DNA from 2 places in the Arthrobacter sp. ISL-69 genome. Region 2 is predicted to be linked to the other one. Evidence: riboswitches for the same ligand, from Rfam matches in the RefSeq annotation. Region 2 holds a riboswitch; the other holds the start of a gene.
The links. Region 2 has a riboswitch for cyclic di-AMP ahead of J7I79_RS03540 (M23 family metallopeptidase). Riboswitches for the same ligand answer to the same signal wherever they lie in the genome.

Region 1: it holds a riboswitch for cyclic di-AMP, as region 2 does, so the genes downstream of both, J7I79_RS08650 (hypothetical protein) here and J7I79_RS03540 (M23 family metallopeptidase) in region 2, are expected to answer to the same signal.

Annotation. Positions count from the first base shown of each region.
Region 1 covers NZ_JAGGPO010000012.1:122,929-131,176, reverse strand. The annotation lists gene J7I79_RS08665 (hypothetical protein) at 1-321, opposite strand, end outside; gene J7I79_RS08660 (response regulator transcription factor) at 568-1,308, shown strand; gene J7I79_RS08655 (HAMP domain-containing sensor histidine kinase) at 1,312-2,844, shown strand; cyclic di-AMP (ydaO/yuaA leader) riboswitch at 3,036-3,220, shown strand; gene J7I79_RS08650 (hypothetical protein) at 3,220-3,990, shown strand; gene J7I79_RS08645 (hypothetical protein) at 4,231-4,698, shown strand; gene J7I79_RS08640 (dolichyl-phosphate beta-glucosyltransferase) at 4,846-5,769, shown strand; gene J7I79_RS08635 (STAS/SEC14 domain-containing protein) at 5,802-6,089, opposite strand; gene J7I79_RS08630 (HAD-IA family hydrolase) at 6,235-6,939, opposite strand; gene J7I79_RS08625 (glyoxalase superfamily protein) at 6,983-7,360, opposite strand; gene upp (uracil phosphoribosyltransferase) at 7,452-8,087, opposite strand; gene J7I79_RS08615 (phosphatase PAP2 family protein) at 8,100-8,248, opposite strand, start outside.
Region 2 covers NZ_JAGGPO010000007.1:23,906-32,153, forward strand. The annotation lists gene serC (phosphoserine transaminase) at 1-469, opposite strand, end outside; gene J7I79_RS03535 (metal-dependent transcriptional regulator) at 852-1,547, shown strand; cyclic di-AMP (ydaO/yuaA leader) riboswitch at 1,658-1,901, shown strand; gene J7I79_RS03540 (M23 family metallopeptidase) at 1,905-2,732, shown strand; cyclic di-AMP (ydaO/yuaA leader) riboswitch at 2,847-3,040, shown strand; gene J7I79_RS03545 (C40 family peptidase) at 3,111-3,773, shown strand; gene J7I79_RS03550 (NlpC/P60 family protein) at 3,912-4,667, shown strand; gene J7I79_RS03555 (HNH endonuclease) at 4,890-5,390, shown strand; gene J7I79_RS24125 (NTP transferase domain-containing protein) at 5,438-6,055, shown strand; gene J7I79_RS24130 (DUF6457 domain-containing protein) at 6,117-6,485, shown strand; gene J7I79_RS03565 (molybdopterin molybdotransferase MoeA) at 6,482-7,999, shown strand; gene fdhD (formate dehydrogenase accessory sulfurtransferase FdhD) at 8,071-8,248, shown strand, end outside.

The DNA of each region.
Region 1 (8,248 bases), on a different contig from region 2:
GCCGCGGGCGCCCGGCAAAGTTTCCTGCCGCGCCTCGCCGTCAGCCGTTGCGTCGGCGGTGCCGTCCGCCGCCGCGGAGCTGGACGCCAAAGCGTACATTCCGACGCCGGCTCCGCCAACGAGGACAACCGCCGCTCCGGCGGCCACCATCCCCCGCTTCGCGGTCCCGGGTTTCGAACGGCCGCCGGGCCCGCTGCCGGGGAAGTGTCCGGCAGTGCTGGTGACGGGGGCGCTGACGGGGCTGCCTGCCGGACCTGGCTGGTTTTCCCAAGTGGGGTCCGGGCTGGTTTCCGGAACCGGCGTGTTGTAGTGGTTGTTCATGGCGTACTCCTCGGGCCTGCGGACTGTGTCCACCCCAGACTCTGAATCGTTCCTGTGCGGGGGCTGTGCACCGTAAGAGGCGAGCCTGTGACCTTTCTGCGGCCACCTTCAGCCCGGAAACGACCGATCCACGCCGTGCCGCCCGGGAAGGCCCCGCCGGAGCGTTCAGCTGGCTAGGCTGGGATTCACAGCTGGCCCACAGGATCCCCATAGCGCGGGCTAAACCGTAGATCGGAGAGTTGTCCCATGGCCACTTCGCACTCCATGACTAACAACCTTCCCCAGCTCACCCACCCGGACGGCTCCCCCATCCGCGCCCTGGTGGTTGACGACGAACCCAGCCTCTCCGAGCTCATGAGCATGGGCCTGCGGATGGCAGGCTGGTCCGTTGCCGTCGCCGGCGACGGCCCTGAAGCCGTGAAACTCGCCAAGGAGTTCCGCCCGGACGTCCTGGTGCTGGACGTGATGCTTCCCGGGTTCGACGGCGTTGAGCTGCTCACCAGGATCCGCGCCTTCGCGCCCGAGGTGCCCGCGCTCTTCCTGACGGCAAAAGACGCCGTCCAGGACCGCATCCTCGGCCTGGCGGCCGGCGGCGACGATTACGTCACCAAGCCCTTCAGCATGGAAGAAGTGCTCCTCCGCCTGCACCGGCTGGTCCAGCGCTCCGGGGTGGCCGCCATGGACACCGCCGAGCTGGTGGTGGGCGACCTCGTCCTCAACATCGACACACGCGAAGTGACCCGGGCCGGGGAGGAACTGCAGCTCACGGCCACCCAGTTCGAACTCCTCCGCTACCTCATGGAGAACCCCAAACGGGTGGTCAGCAAGGCACAGATCCTGGACCGGGTGTGGGACTACGATTTCGGCGGCCAGGCCAACATCGTGGAACTCTACATTTCCTACCTGCGCAAGAAGGTGGACGCAACGCACCCGCCCATGATCCATACCGTCCGCGGGGCGGGCTATGTCATCAAACCGGCGGATTGAGCGGTGCCCACGCTTGCCGGCGTAGTCCGCAAAGAAGGCCGCCGCTGGCTCGATCCCTCGACCTGGCACCTGCGCACCCGGCTGGTGCTCCTGGCCATGGCATTGCTGGTGGCAATCTGCGGCGCGATTGGCCTGTTCAGCTACGCGTCCATGGATTCATTCCTCACCCAGCAACTGGACAAGCAACTCACGGAAGCCTCCCGGCGGTCCAGCGAGTTCGGGCGCCCGCCGCTTGGTAACCCCAACAACAGGCCGGATCCCCTGGATGCCAAGGGACAAGGCATCGGGACGCTCATCGCACGAATCAACGACGGCAATGTCAGCAAAGCCGGGTTCCTCGCCAACGACGCCACCAAGGCGTCGCTGTCCCCCGAGGATGACCGGGTCCTGTTGGCCCTCCGACACGACGGAACGCCGGTTGACCGGACCCTGTCCACCGGCTCCTACCGTCTGGTGGCCGTGGAGGCTCCGTATGGGGACGTGATCGTCACCGGACTTCCCCTCGATGAAAAACAGAACACGCTCAGCTCACTGGTGTGGACCATGGTGATCGTTTCGATGGGAGGCCTGGTCCTGATCGGCCTTGCCGGAACGGTCCTCATCCGCCGCACCATGAAACCCCTCGAGCAGCTGTCCGAAGTGGCAACGCAGGTTTCGCAGCTTCCGCTCGATGCCGGCGAGGTTGCCCTCGCGGTGCGCGTGCCGCCGTCGAACGCGCACCCCGGAACTGAAGTGGGCAGCGTGGGCCACGCGCTAAACCTCATGCTGGACAACGTCTCCAAGGCCCTCGAGGCCCGGCAGCAGAGCGAGACGAAGGTGCGCCAGTTCGTGGCAGACGCCTCCCACGAGCTGCGCACGCCACTTACGGCAATCCGCGGCTACACGGAACTCATGCGGATGACCGAGGACTTCACTCCGGACGGCAAGAAATCCCTGGCCAGGGTGCAAAGCCAGTCCGAACGGATGACCACCTTGGTGGAGGACCTCCTGCTGCTGGCCCGGCTGGACGAAGGGCAGCCGCTCAAGATCAGCGACGTGGACCTGACGCAGCTGGTGGTGGAAACCGTCAGCGACGAGAAGGTCATGGCACCGGACCGCGTCTGGCAGCTCGAGTTGCCCGACGAGCCGGTGGTGGTCCGCGGGGACGTCACGCAGCTGCACCAGGTGCTGGCCAATTTGCTCTCCAACGCGCGCAAGCACACGGACCCCGGAACCACCGTTGTCACCGGCGTGATGCGCTCCGCTGACGGCAGCGCCGTGGTGACCGTGACGGACAACGGCGCCGGGATCCCGCCCGAATTTGTGGACCGGGTCTTTGCCCGCTTTGCCCGGGCGGACGCCGCCCGCACCAGCCCGGCAGGTTCTGCTTCGGGTTCGGCCGCCGCGGGAGCGGCCGCCGCTGAGGGGACCAGCGGGCTGGGCCTTTCGATTGTGCAGTCGATCATGGAAGCGCACGGCGGAACCGTCGAAGTCACCTCCCGTCCGGGACGCACGGAGTTCGCGCTGCGCCTCCCCTGCGAACCACCGGCAGCCTAGTTCTCAGCGCACGGAAATCACAGCCGGGCGATGCCCATTTGGGCCGGCCGGCCTTTTCCGTGATCGAACGAATCCCTGGCCTCCCCGGCGCAAGTCAACGCGCCGTCACCGTGATCCTCGTTACCGAAATGTGACTTAAGGTTCTATCTCCTGTACGGTTTTTAGAGTGCGGCCACCGTTCCGGCCGCATATCCGGATGGACGCCAAACTCTGCCGCTACCCGGATTTCCTCATGATTAGGCAGAGGCGGGGGACCCAGGTCTCCGGGCATTCTGCATCGCCGCCCTCGGGGTGAAGCCGACACGTGAAGTTCCGTGCGGCCGGATGACCTCATCCGAACCCGACAGCTAACTCCGCCGGCATCGAGAGGCAACCATGACTAAATCCACGCCAGAAGTACGTCCAGAGCGCCCTTCAGCTAAGACCACGGCGCCCGCAGAACGCTCACGCCACCGCGCCGAATCAGCCAAGACGGCGTCCCCGCTGTCCCGGTTTGCCGCCGGCCTGCACGGCTCCGGCCGCCGCGCCGCTGTGGTGGCCACCGCCTGCGCCGTGCTGATCGGCGTCGGCGCCGCCGGCCAGGCTTCCGAGCCCGCCGCACCGGCAAGCTCGGCGACGGCCGCGGAAGTCGCCGCCGCGAGCGCCGACACGAAGTCGAAGCTCGCGTTCGAAAAGATCCTGGTTTCGGCCATGCCGGCTCCGGCTTCTGTCAGCATGTCCCCGCAGTCGACCGAAGAGCAGCCCGCGGAGGAGAAGGCCGCGGAGGCACCGGCCCCCGCGGCGGCACCGGCAGCAGCTCCGGAACCAGCTCCGGCTCCCGCGCCGCCAGTCGCCGTGGACGACCCCGCAGCTGCCCAGGCGTATGCCGCCTCGCAGCTCGGCAACTACGGCTGGGCCCCTGACCAGATGCAGTGCCTGACCACGCTGTGGACCAAGGAATCGGATTGGAAGACCACGGCCACGAATGCCAGCAGTGGCGCGTACGGCATCGTCCAGTCCCTGCCGGCCGAAAAGATGGCCAGCGCGGGCGGAGACTACCTCACCAATTTCCGCACTCAGATCAACTGGGGCCTGAACTACGTCAAGGAGCGCTACGGCTCCCCCTGCGACGCCCTGAACTTCCACTACGCCAATAACTGGTACTAAGCCGGCCCATACCCGCCGGACTTGGTCCGTATCACCCGAAGGCCCCGAATCCACGTGATTCGGGGCCTTCGGCCGTGTTGCGGGCGTATCGCTTCCCCCGGTTCCGGTGCCGTTGAGCTCCCTTTCCGGAATCACAAGGTTTTCACAAGGTTGCGGGGTGACTCTTGGTCGCCGCCGCTTTCAATCGTCTTCCAAGCGGCAGCCGGCCCCAGGGCCGTCATCAAGATCTAGGGAGCAACAATGAAAAAATGGTTAGTTCCAACGGCCGTCCTGGCCTCAATTTTCGCAGCCGCCGCTCCGGCCGTTGCCGCCCCTTCGGGCCCACCGATATCCGTTTCTGGATCCGGGACATTTACGAACTGTGGATTTGATGTCACCGGTACAGTCACCGGGAAGGTCAAGAACATCACGACGCCGTCCGGAGACGTCATCAGCACTTCCCCGGGTCTGAAGATAACGCTCACGGGGGACGAAAGCGGTAAGTCGGTCAGCTACGTCATCACGGGTGTCCTCTTCTTTTCATTCCCGAGCGACGACGTGGTCGAAGTGAAGGCCACCGGCCTCAACCTCCTTCAGCTCCCATCTCCTGACGGGCTCATCCTCACGCGCGGGAATGTCAACTTCGCTGTGGACCCCGCCGGCAACGAATTGCGACGATTCTCAGGGTCCGGCACGGCAGTCAATGTTTGTCCGCTACTGGCTCCCTAACGAACCGAACCGCGGCGGCGGTGCACCCACCAATGACGGTGGGCGCACCGCCGCCGCTTCCGTTCCCGCATCCGTCCCGGCAGGTTCCACAGCAGGTGCACAGCTGTGGCCTAAATCCCTCATATGCGCCGACTTCATAGTTGAACCATGACGCTCACAGACCAGGCCCCGGGGACCCCTCCGCACCCGCAACCGCAGGCCGCCGTCGACGTCCTGACGGGTGCCGCTCCGGCGCTTTCCGGTGCGGGTAACATCCGCCGCGTCCCTATCGACACGCGGGCCGCCGTCGACGAACGGACCGGGACCGCCGTGCCTGTCATGGATGTGACCATCCCGGTCTACAACGAGGAACAGGATCTGGAGCAGTCTCTCCGGCGGCTGCACGCTTACCTGCACAGCACTTTCCCGAACACCTTCCGGATTACTGTTGCGGACAACGCCAGCACTGACGGCACGCTTCGCGTCGCCGAACGTGTGGCACGGGAACTCCGCGAGATCACCGTGGTCCGGCTCCCGGACAAGGGAAGGGGAAACGCACTTCGCACGGTGTGGCTCGCGTCGCCGTCGCCAGTGCTGGCTTACATGGATGTGAACCTTTCCACCGACCTTGCTGCGCTGGCCCCCTTGATAGCGCCGCTCATCTCCGGGCATTCCGACCTGGCGGTCGGAACCCGGCTATCGCGCAGTTCGCGTGTTGTCCGGGGCCACCGGCGGGCGTTCATCCCCCGTGGCTACAACCTGTTGCTGCATACCCTTCTGGGCGCACATTTCAGCGATGCGCAGTGCGGCTTCAAGGCCATCCGCGGGGATATCGCCCGGCAGCTCCTCCCCCACACCGCGGACCACGCCTGGTTCTTCGACACCGAGCTGCTGGTCCTGGCCGAAAAATGCGGGCTCCGGGTGCACGAGGTGCCCGTGGACTGGGTAAACGAATCCGACGCCGGCGTGGACCTTCTCCGGACCGCCCTCGCCGACCTGCGCGGCATGCGCCGCCTTAGCCGCGACCTGGCGACCGGCCGCATACCTGTTCCTGAACTTCGCTCAGCCCTGGACAGTGGTCCGTGCCGGTGACGTCCGGCTGAACGGCGGTAGTGACGGCGCGGCTACGCGTCCCCAAGCCACGTCATGGCTTCGTCCAGGCAGGTGAAATACCGCGTGGGAGCAGCGGGAGAGTTGATGCTGAGGAAGAAATTGGCCATGGCCCGGTCCACTGGGGACGACCCGAGGAGCGCCACCCGCGCCACTGTGCTGGGACGGGCGAAGACGCGCCGTGCACCGCGGCTCATGGATGCCGCGGCCGCCATGTCCACCAGCATCGGATAAGGGCGCCCGCTGCTCAACTCCTTGACCGCCGCGATGACGGCCGCCGCGGCATCCTCCGATATGGCCAAGCCTGGAATCCATCGCACATGAAGAACACCATCTCGCAGTGCAACGGTGCCTCTGGCACCGTCAATCGAAACCTCGGTCATCCATCCCCCCAGATAGTGTCAGCCGTCTTCACTGACCCTAGCCGACAGGCGGCCGGTTCGGACGTCAGAACCGGAAGGAAATCGTCCTGCCCCCGGCGTCGTCCACTGCCGTGCTCATGGACACCTTGGTGTAATCGTCTATGTGCAGGACGCCCTCCGGCAGCTCACCGGTGTTGGGCCCGATGGCTACGGTCCTGATCCCGGCGGCGAGTCCGGCCGCAATGCCAGCGGGGGCGTCCTCAAAGACCACTGCGTCGGCCGGCTCGACCCCTAGCAGTTCGGCAGCCCGGAGGTAGCCTTCGGGATGGGGCTTGCCCCGCGTGACAAGATCAGCCGTGACCGCAGTGGCAGGCATGGCGAGACCCGCCGCGCCCATCCGGATGTCGGCCAGGATACGGTCGGCGGAGGTCACCAGTGCCACGGCATCCGCCGGCAGCCTGCGCAACAGATCAGCGGCCCCGGGCAAGGCGACAATGCCCTCGGTCCGGACCCGTTCCATGGCGCCGAGTTCCGCGGTGAGTGCCTCGACGTCGGCTCCGGCCGGCGCAAACCGGCGCACCGTGTCCCCGGCCTGGACGCCGTGCGAAGTCCGGAGGATCTCGGCGAGGTCCAGGCCGTAGCGGGCCGCAAATTCGCCCCACACCTGCTCTACAATTGCCGTGGAGTCAACCAGTGTGCCGTCCATGTCGAACAGCACGGCCCGGGCGGTCAACGTTGTCGCGGACCGTATGGCGGAGACAGGGGTTGCGGCGTCGGCAGGAAAGCTCATGCTTCCATCCTGCCCCACGCGGGCAGTGCGGGATTTTTGTGACTTAGCCGTTCGGGCGTTGAGGGAGGTACTGGACCGCCCATTTGTTGCCGTCGGGATCGGCAAAATGGACGAAGTGGCCCCAGTCCTGGACGTCGATGTCGCTGACCTCAACTCCGTTGTCCTTGAGCTGCTTGTGCGCGGCCTGGATGTCGCTGACCACGACCTGCAGGCTCGGGGCGGTGCCGGGAGGAGCGTCACTGAGGCCCTCGCCGATGGCGATCGAACAGGCCGATCCGGGCGGGGTCAGCTGGACGAAGCGGATGCCGTCCATGGGCCGCTCGTCGAAGTCGGCGTTGAAGCCCACCTTGTTGACGTAAAAATCCTTGGCACGGTCCACGTCGGACACAGGGACAAACACCAGTTCAAGTTTCCAGTCCATGGGGCACAGGCTAGCCGGGGCCGCCGGAAACCGGAAGGGGGCAATCGCTTCGCACCGGCCTAACCGGCGCCCCTGTTAGCCAGCGATGCTGTTAGCCGGCGATGCCGTAGAGGCGGTCGCCGGCGTCGCCGAGTCCGGGCACGATGTACGACTTCTCGTTGAGCTTCTCGTCAATGGATGCCAGGACGATGGTCACGTTTGCGTCCGAGAGTTCTTCCTCCAGCTTGGCCAGCCCCTCGGGTGCGGCCAGCAGGCAGATGCACGTGACGTCCGAGGCGCCGCGCTTGAAGAGGAACTTGATGGCTTCGCGCAGCGTGCCGCCGGTTGCCAGCATGGGATCCAGGACGAAGATCTGCCGGTCCGTCAGGTCCTCGGGGAGGCGCTCCGCGTAGGTGATGATGTCCAGCGTTTCCTCGTCACGGGCCATTCCCAGGAACCCGACCTCGGCTGTGGGCACGAGTTTGGTCATGCCTTCGAGCATGCCCAGGCCGGCGCGGAGGATGGGAACCACCAGCGGGGTGGGCTTGGTGAACGCGGTGCCGATGGTGGTGCTGACCGGAGTCTCGATGGTGACCGGCTCGGTGCGGACGTCCCGCGTGGCCTCATAGGCGAGGAGCGTGACCAGTTCCTCGGTGAGCTGCCGGAAGACCGGGGAGGGGGTGTTTTTGTCCCGCAGAACGGTGAGCTTGTGGGCGACCAGCGGGTGGTCCACGACGAGTGTGCGCATGGGTCAAAACTATCACCCGGCGGTGGTGTCCCCGCCCGGTTCTTCCCGGAGTAACGGGTGGTCGAACGTCGGAGCCGGTCCTGCGTGCTCGAGGTGCCGTATGACATGGAAGAGCCGGTGGGCCAGGATCACGATTCCCACCCAGGCGAGGCCAAGGAGCC
Region 2 (8,248 bases):
CAGCCACACCTGTGGACGTTTCGTTCTGCGGCCAGGCGTACACGTCCACGCCCGCTTCTGCCTGGGCTGTGGGCCGTGTGCCGGGCTCGGCCTTGAGGATGGAGGAGGCGTCCAGGAACGGAGCCTTGTTCGTGGCGGAGGCGAACTTGGAGCCGAACTCGCCGAAGGAAAGGTGCTGGGCCTTGCTGTCCACCAGGCCGAACGCCGCGATGTCCCAGAACGCGGTGGAGCCACCCACGCCAAGAACGACCTCGTAGCCCTCCGGCGCGCGGAAAAATTCGCTGAGGCCGTTGCGGACCGATCCCACGAGGTTCTTCACCGGGGCCTGGCGGTGGGAGGTACCCAGCAACGTGGCGGACGCGGCGGAAAGTGCCTCGATCTGCTCCGGGCGGACCTTTGAAGGCCCGGCGCCGAACCGTCCGTCCTTGGGCAGGAGGTTGGCGGGGATAGTGATGCTGGTGTCGCTCACGATGGCTCCAATTTTTTCGGCGTGGACGTGGGAGAGGCCCGGCAGTACACGGGTTCCTGCCGGAGGAATCCCCTATATTCTGCCTGACGTGCCTGCGGGGGACGGAACGGCACCCGTCATAGTCCAGTCACTGAGACATCCCGGCGGTCGGCGCACTTCAGTTGCGCCGGCTGTACTGCGGCGGATTATCCGGAGTAATTCAAAATAGGCTAGGCTTGACTTTGACGTACAGCGGGCCGCGACCCCGGCCGGGCTGATCCCCGGGAGGGCTGTTCCCAAGGCTGATCGGTGGATGAAGATCCACTTGACGAGACCGACGGAGAACGCCTCCGCGCGGTACGGTGGGACTGACGCAAGGACTGTGCTCGAGGAGCTGAGCTGGATGACGGATCTGATCGACACCACGGAGATGTATCTTCGGACAATCTTGGAGCTTGAGGAAGAGAACATCGTGGCTCTCCGCGCCCGGATTGCCGAACGGCTGCGCCACTCAGGGCCCACCGTTTCGCAGACCATCGGCCGGATGGAGCGCGACGGGCTGGTGGTTGTTTCCGGCGACCGGCACCTTGAGCTCACCGAAACCGGCCGGAAACGGGCCACCGAAGTCATGCGCAAGCACAGGCTCGCGGAACGGCTCCTGGCTGACGTCATCGGCCTTGACTGGGCGTATGTCCACGACGAAGCCTGCCGCTGGGAACATGTCATGAGCGAGCGCGTTGAACGGCGTATCTTCGAACTCCTGAACCACCCCACTGTTTCCCCCTACGGCAATCCCATTCCCGGCCTGGCGGCGCTTGGCGGCCAACCGGCTCCTCTGTTCACGGACGGTGTGGTGAACCTGCTCGACGCCATGACCGGGTACGGGGCCGACTCGCGCATTACTGTCAGCCGCCTGGCCGAACCCATCCAGGTTGAACCGGAGCTGCTGGTCCAGCTGGATGAAGGCGGAATCCGGCCGGGTGCGACGCTCGCCCTGGAGCGGGTAGGGGAGTACATCTCGGTGCGCGTGCCTGAAATCGAAGGCGCCCTCGAGCTGCCGCCGGAAGTTGCGGCCCACGTGTTTGTTACCGTCAGCTAACCGCCCACATCATAGGACCACCTACAACTCACTGAGACGTAGATAACGGAATTATTACCGCGCTGATTAATCACCTATAGTTGGGGACTAGCGCCGATACTAAAGCGTTACCTGATCCGAAGCCGAGCTCTGCCAGCGGATCAGTGTACGAATCACCTCCTGGCAGAGGCGGGGGAACCACTACCGGCCGTTGAAAGACGGCCTTGGGGTGAAGTCCGTCAGCGGCAAGTCATCTCCGACGAAGGAATCCTTAGGGATACCCCTGTGCCGGATGCCTTGCATTGGCGGACCGGGTCTTTGATCTCTCTGACCCGAATCCGACAGCTAACTCCGCAGGCTATCCAGAGAGGATATTTCTTGACCACGCAGACCGTCAGGGGCCGCCGCAGGGCGACTGGTCCCGCTTCGGAGTACCCCGTGGCCGAAGCCGTTATGACGGTCAGGCCACGCGATGCACATCGTGATGCGCGCCGGCGCCGGAGCCTGTTCAGTCAGGTCACGGAGTTCGCTTCCGCGAGCGGTGTGGGTCAGAAGGCCGGCATTGCCCTGGCCGCCACCGGACTGGTCCTCACTGTGACCGTCCCGTCAACCGGACCCATGATGAGCACAGCGGACACCGGAAACACGTCCGCGGCCGCCGCATCTGTAGCGGCGCAGCCTGAGGTTTCCGCGGCTGCAGGCGCCAAAATCGACTTCAACCGGACCTATATCGCCACCAAGGGCGATCCCGACGGCAAGCTCAAGCAGCTGCTGAGCGCGCAGTCCGCCGGCACCATTACCCGTGCAGCGTCCACCGGAAGCCTCGGGGCACCGCTGGCGCAGATGGTTTCCGCATCCCCCTTCGGCTTTCGGGTCAGCCCGATCACCGGCGGCACCGGCGAATTCCACCGCGGGCAGGACTATGCGGCCCAGTGCGGCACAAGTGTCATGGCCGCGGCCAGCGGAACGGTGACGTTCACCGGATGGCACCCCTACGGCGGCGGAAACCGCGTGGTGATTGACCACGGCAACGGCCTGGAGACCACGTATAACCACTTGTCCTCGTCCAACGTCCAGGTAGGCCAGAAGGTCAGCCGTGGCGACGTTGTGGCCCTCAGCGGGACCACCGGCGCCTCCACGGGCTGCCACCTCCATTTTGAAGTGATGGTCAACGGCGAAGTCGTTGACCCCACCGGCTGGCTCTGATCCAATCCGATGGAACACTCTCGCATTCCCGTGACATGCCGTGACCTGAATGTGACATTCACACGGAATTCCTGTACCGTCTAAAGCACGCCAACTTTTCCGAAGTTGGCGCTCTTGAGTGGATTGCCTAACTCTGCCACCGCTCAAGGTCCGTTCGCATTACATCGTCTGGCAGAGGCGGGGGAACCAATTTTGGTCTTCGCAAGAAGACCTTGGGGTTAAGTCGCAAAGCTTCCCAGGAAGCCGAGTGGCCGGGTGACTCCCATCCGAATCCGACAGCTCACCTCGTAGGCATTGGGAGAGGCTACCTTCGTGTCTACACGTCACAATTCTGCGCGCCACCGTGCGCAAACGGTTCGTACGAACCCGTTGAACTCCGTGTCCAAGGCTGTTACTGCCAACGCCGGGACCGTAGGTCGCCAGGCGGCTGTCATTGCAGCCGCGTCCGGACTGATCCTCAGCGTTGGTATGCCGGCAAACGCCGCAGACACCAACCTGGGAGTGTCCGCTTCCACGGAGTCCGGCTCACAGTCGGCCCAGCTGGCCGTTACCGCGGAACCGACAGCGACTATTTCCTTCGAGCGTCCGGCAGTGACCACGAAGGCAGCGCCCAAGGTTGAAACCTTACGGGCTCAGTCGACCGGTTCAGATTCAACTGAGGCTGACGGAGAAGCGAAGGCGGGCAAGCTCGCCGACGCCGTTTCCTCCGCTGCCGCATCGGGCCTCGCCGCGATCGCCTACACCGGGATCGGCAGCCCCTACGTCTGGGGCGGCACCACCCCCAGCGGCTGGGACTGCTCAGGCTTCACCCAGTGGGTCTACGCCCAGGCCGGCATCAGCATCCCTCGCACCAACGCATGGAACGCCATGAAGCCTACCGCCACCCCGGCGCCTGGCGACCTGGTCATGCAAAACGGCGGCGCTCACGTTGGCATCTACGTCGGCAACGGCATGATGATCAGCGCGCTGAACCCGTCGCAGGGCACCATCCTGCACGCCGTGTCCGCCACGGGCACGTCTGCGTTCTACACGCTTCGCTAAAACACGCGCTTCCCTTCGCTGAAGCGCGCGTAATTCGCTAAAAACCCGTTCGGGCCGTTCCGGCTTACCCCCAAGATGCCGGAGCGTCCAAAAACCGCGGCCTGCCACGCAGTCTGAGGAAAACGAAAGAGAGAAATAATGACTACTCGTGCCATCGCACGGCACCGCGCCGAGGTTACCAAAACCAACTCGCTTGCTGTCATTGCCAAGGCCGTCGGCGACAACGCCGGTGGCATGGGCCGTCAGGCTGCGGTTATCGCTGCTGCTTCCGGTCTGGTCCTGACGAGCGGTATCGCAGCCAACGCTGCCGACACCAATGTTCAGCGCGAAGCAACCTCCGCTTCCACCCTGGAAGTTCAGTCTTCCGCTCCGGCCAACATCTCGGCCGCTTCCAGCATCGCCATCTCCTTCGAGAAGCCGGCTGTTTCCACCACCCCGGCCCCCGTCGTGGAGGCTCCGAAGCCGGTCGTCGAGGTTCAGGAAGCTGCTCCCGAGGCCGCTCCCGCAGCCGTTGCGGCAACTGTGTCCGCCCCGGCAGCTCCCGCCGCGCCCGCCGCCGCCAGCGGAAACGGTGCTTCCATTGCAGCAGCCGCTTACGCCCAGCTCGGTGTTTCCCAGGACTGCACCGCCCTGGCCACGAACGCGCTTGCTGCTGTGGGCATCAACTACCACGGCTGGCCGGCAGGTTACCTGTCCCTGGGCCGCACCGTGAGTGCAGCCGAGGCACAGCCGGGCGACCTCGCGTACTACGAAAACGGCGGCATGGGCATGGCCCACATCGCTGTATACGTCGGCAACGGCCAGGCTGTGCACGGTGGCTGGAACGGTGGAACCACCTCCCTGTTCAGCGTCAACGTCGGCTCCGGCCCGGTCTTCATCCGCGTTGGCGGCTAAAGCCTCCGGCTAGCGACTTCCAGAAGAACCCCTGCCATCGGCAGGGGTTCTTCTGCGTTTCCGGCAGGTGAATTTTTACCGACACGCAGCGTGTGGTAAAGGCCCGATTCGGTGATCGGGCACTTGAGTGTTTACTCTTGTGTTGTCGATCCATAGCCCGGACAAGCAGAGGGCAGCCGGCCCTCGAGCCCCTGACGGGTGCGGCCGTGAAGAGGTATGTGCATGCGCACTCTCGTTCTTAATGCTGGATATGAACCGCTGGCGGTTGTGACCTTCCGCCGGGCGCTGGTTCTTGTGCTGACCGGAAAAGCAAGCGTGGTGGCCGAAGGCGACGATCCTGTCGTAGGGCCGCAGGAGATCCTGGGCCGCCCGTCCGTGATTCTCCTCAACCGCTACATCCGGCCCCGGTACAACACAATCACGGCTGTGAGCCGCCGGGGCGTGCTGCGCCGTGACGGCCACCGCTGCGCCTATTGCGGTAAGGCAGCACACACCATTGATCACGTCCACCCGAAATCGCGGGGCGGTGCGGACTCCTGGGAAAACCTGGTGGCCGCCTGCCTGCGGTGCAACAACGTTAAGGGTGACCACACGCCGGCCGAGATGGGCTGGAAGCTCCGGTTCGTACCGGCGCCTCCGCACGGCACCATCTGGCAGATCAAGGAGCTGGAGAAGCCCACGCCAGCGTGGGACCCTTTCCTTCTGCCCGAATCCGCCGCCTGAGGCGTCACGTCTGCACCGGTCCAAGTGTCCGGGGCTAGGCTGGCCATGTGGAGTTTGATGCCTTGATTCTGGCCGGCGGGCGCTCATCGCGCCTGGGCGGCGTGCCCAAGTCCCAGCTCGTGTACGACGGCGCCACCCTCCTGGCGCTGTCGCTGGCAGCATCCGCCGGTGCGGCCGCCACGGTAGTGGTGGGACCTGACCCGGGCGCGTTGCCACCGGGCGTTCTGACGTGCCGCGAGGAGCCGGCGTTCGCGGGACCTGCGGCGGCGATCGCTGCAGGGTTGGCGTCCCTTGACCGCTCGCGTGGCCCGCTCCGGGCGGCGTTGACGCTGATCCTGGCCTGCGACATGCCCAAAGCGGACCAGGCCGTTGCCGCCCTGCAGGCCGCCCTGGCCCATGACAGCCGGAATGCCACCGAATCCGAAGGAGTCATGGCGGTTTCTCCGGATGGCCGCAAACAGCCGCTTGCAGGCTTTTATGGCACAGCTGCGCTAGAACGCGCGGTGGACGAAATGGAGAAGAGCGGGGGGCTCACAGGGGCATCAGTCTTCGCCCTCCTTGCTAGGCTTGACGTGCGGGCTGTTACTGTCCCTGCCGGCGCCACGGATGACGTGGACACGTGGGACGATGCCACCGCGTTAGGGGTGTCCCGCCAGGGGTCATGATCCACCGTTGGTGGGGGACCGTGCAGTGGCACCGCAACTGAATTTGAGTATGGAGGCAACAGTGAAAAGCCAGGACGAAACGCTGGAGGACTGGTGCCGGGCCCTGCTGCAAGCCTTCGAGCTGGAGGACGTCGAGGTGGACGTCAATGAAGTGCTTGCGCTGGCCGGCGTCGCCGCCCATTCGGTGGTGCGGCCGGCGGCGCCGCTGACCACTTTCATCGCCGGCTTCGCGGCGGGCATGGCATCGGGTTCGGGGCAGGCGCCGGATGCGGTCTCAATGCAGGCGGCCCTGGGAGTGGCACGGGCGCTGGCAATGGATTACGCAGCGGCCGACTCCACAGCTGGCCCGACTGATCCGGCCGGCCCCGGTTCGGTGCGGACCGACGCTGCGCCCGGACCGTCGGTCAGCAGTGGGAACACCGGCGCATGACGGCTGCGCCGCCGGACGGGGGTGACGCCGCCAGCGACGGGCCCGAACGCGGCGAAACCGAAGATTCAGCCGACCCACGCCCTGGCGGAGGCGCCAGCGGGTCATCCGCCGATCCCGGAGCTGAGGACGCCGCTGCCACGGCAGCCGGGTCCGCCGATACGGGGCACAGCCATTTGGCGCACACCTGGCAGGAGGCCCGGCAGGCATCATTCGATTGCGCAACTCCCATTCCGCCCGGGCTGGTGCCGCTCAGGAATGCCCTGGGCCGAACGCTCGCAGCCGATATTACGGCGCTCCAGGACATGCCGCACTACGCGTCGTCCGCCATGGACGGCTGGGCAGTCAACGGCACAGGGCCCTGGATCCTGGCGGACCCCGGACATCGGCTAGCACCCCATCAAGCCAGCCCCATCGTCACCGGCGGCCTCATTCCGCCCGGGGCGAAGGCTGTTCTCCGCAGCGAGAGCGGCACGATAACCACGGACGACGAAGGGCTCCCGGTCCTGGCCCTCGGCGGGGCCGCACGGCCCGGCGAACCGAAGAACGGCCAGCACATCCGGAAGGCGGGCGAGGAAGCGGCTGGCGGGGACATGCTGGTCAAAAGTGGCACGGTCCTGAACCCGGCCCACCTGGCCCTCGCGGCGCTGGCCGGCCATGACGCCCTCCGGGTCCAGGGGAAACCTGTGGTGAAGCTCCTGCTGACAGGATCGGAGGTGGTCACGGCAGGCCTGCCCGCGCCGGGCAAGGTCCGTGACACCTTCGGCCCACAGCTTGGAGCCGTGGTTGAAATGCTTGGTGGCATCAGCGCCGGGCAGGAGAAGATCGGCGACGACTACGACGAATGGCTTGCCGCCCTGGAAGACACCGGGCCGGATGACGGGTCAGGGCTCCGGCAGGAAACAGGGGAGCCAGCAGCTGAAGAGGCGCCTGCAGACGTCGTCATCACCACCGGCGGAACCGGCCGTTCCGGGACCGACCACCTCCGCCGGGCTGTCGCGGAACTCGGCGGCCGTCTATTGATCGACGGCATCGCCATGCGTCCCGGGCACCCGGCGGTCCTCGCCGAGCTGCCGGACGGCCGCTTCATCCTTGGGCTGCCCGGCAACCCCCTTGCCGCGATGATGGCGCTCTGCACGGTGGGTGCGCCGCTGCTGGCAGCATTGGGCCACGGAACACTGCCGCCGGTCGGTGAAGTGCCGTGCGGAACGATGATCGACCCGGATCCGGGACGGACACGGTTGATGCCGTTCAGGCTCCTGTACGGCATGGCATCCCCGGCCCAGCACGCAGGTCCCGGCATGATGCGCGGCCTTGCGGCGGCGGACGGCGTCCTGGTGGTTCCGCCGCACGGCGTTCAGCTGGGGGAGGCGGTGCCCGCCTTCGCCTTGCCCTGGGGCGCGCCGATCCAGCAGGCGGAACCTGCAGCCGCGAAGCCCAGGACTGCTCCACGCAAGGCTTCCCGGAAGCCCGCGGCTTCGGACGGTCCCGTGGACTGGAGCGAACTGCTGGGCTAATACGGTCCCCGCTGGTGAAGGCGGTCCCGGCTTGCAATGATGGTCATATCCCGCACTGTTAGGAGCACATCGTGGCCCGCATGACGCAACGCCGCAAGATCCACAAGTTTGTCCTGGACGGTTCACCCCAGTCCCTTGAATTTCCCGTGCGGCACCGGGAAGATGTGCTGGCGGTGGAGGAGCCGCTGGAAATACGGCTGGGATCCCTTCCCTTTACCGTAACCATGCGGACGCCCGGAGACGATTTTG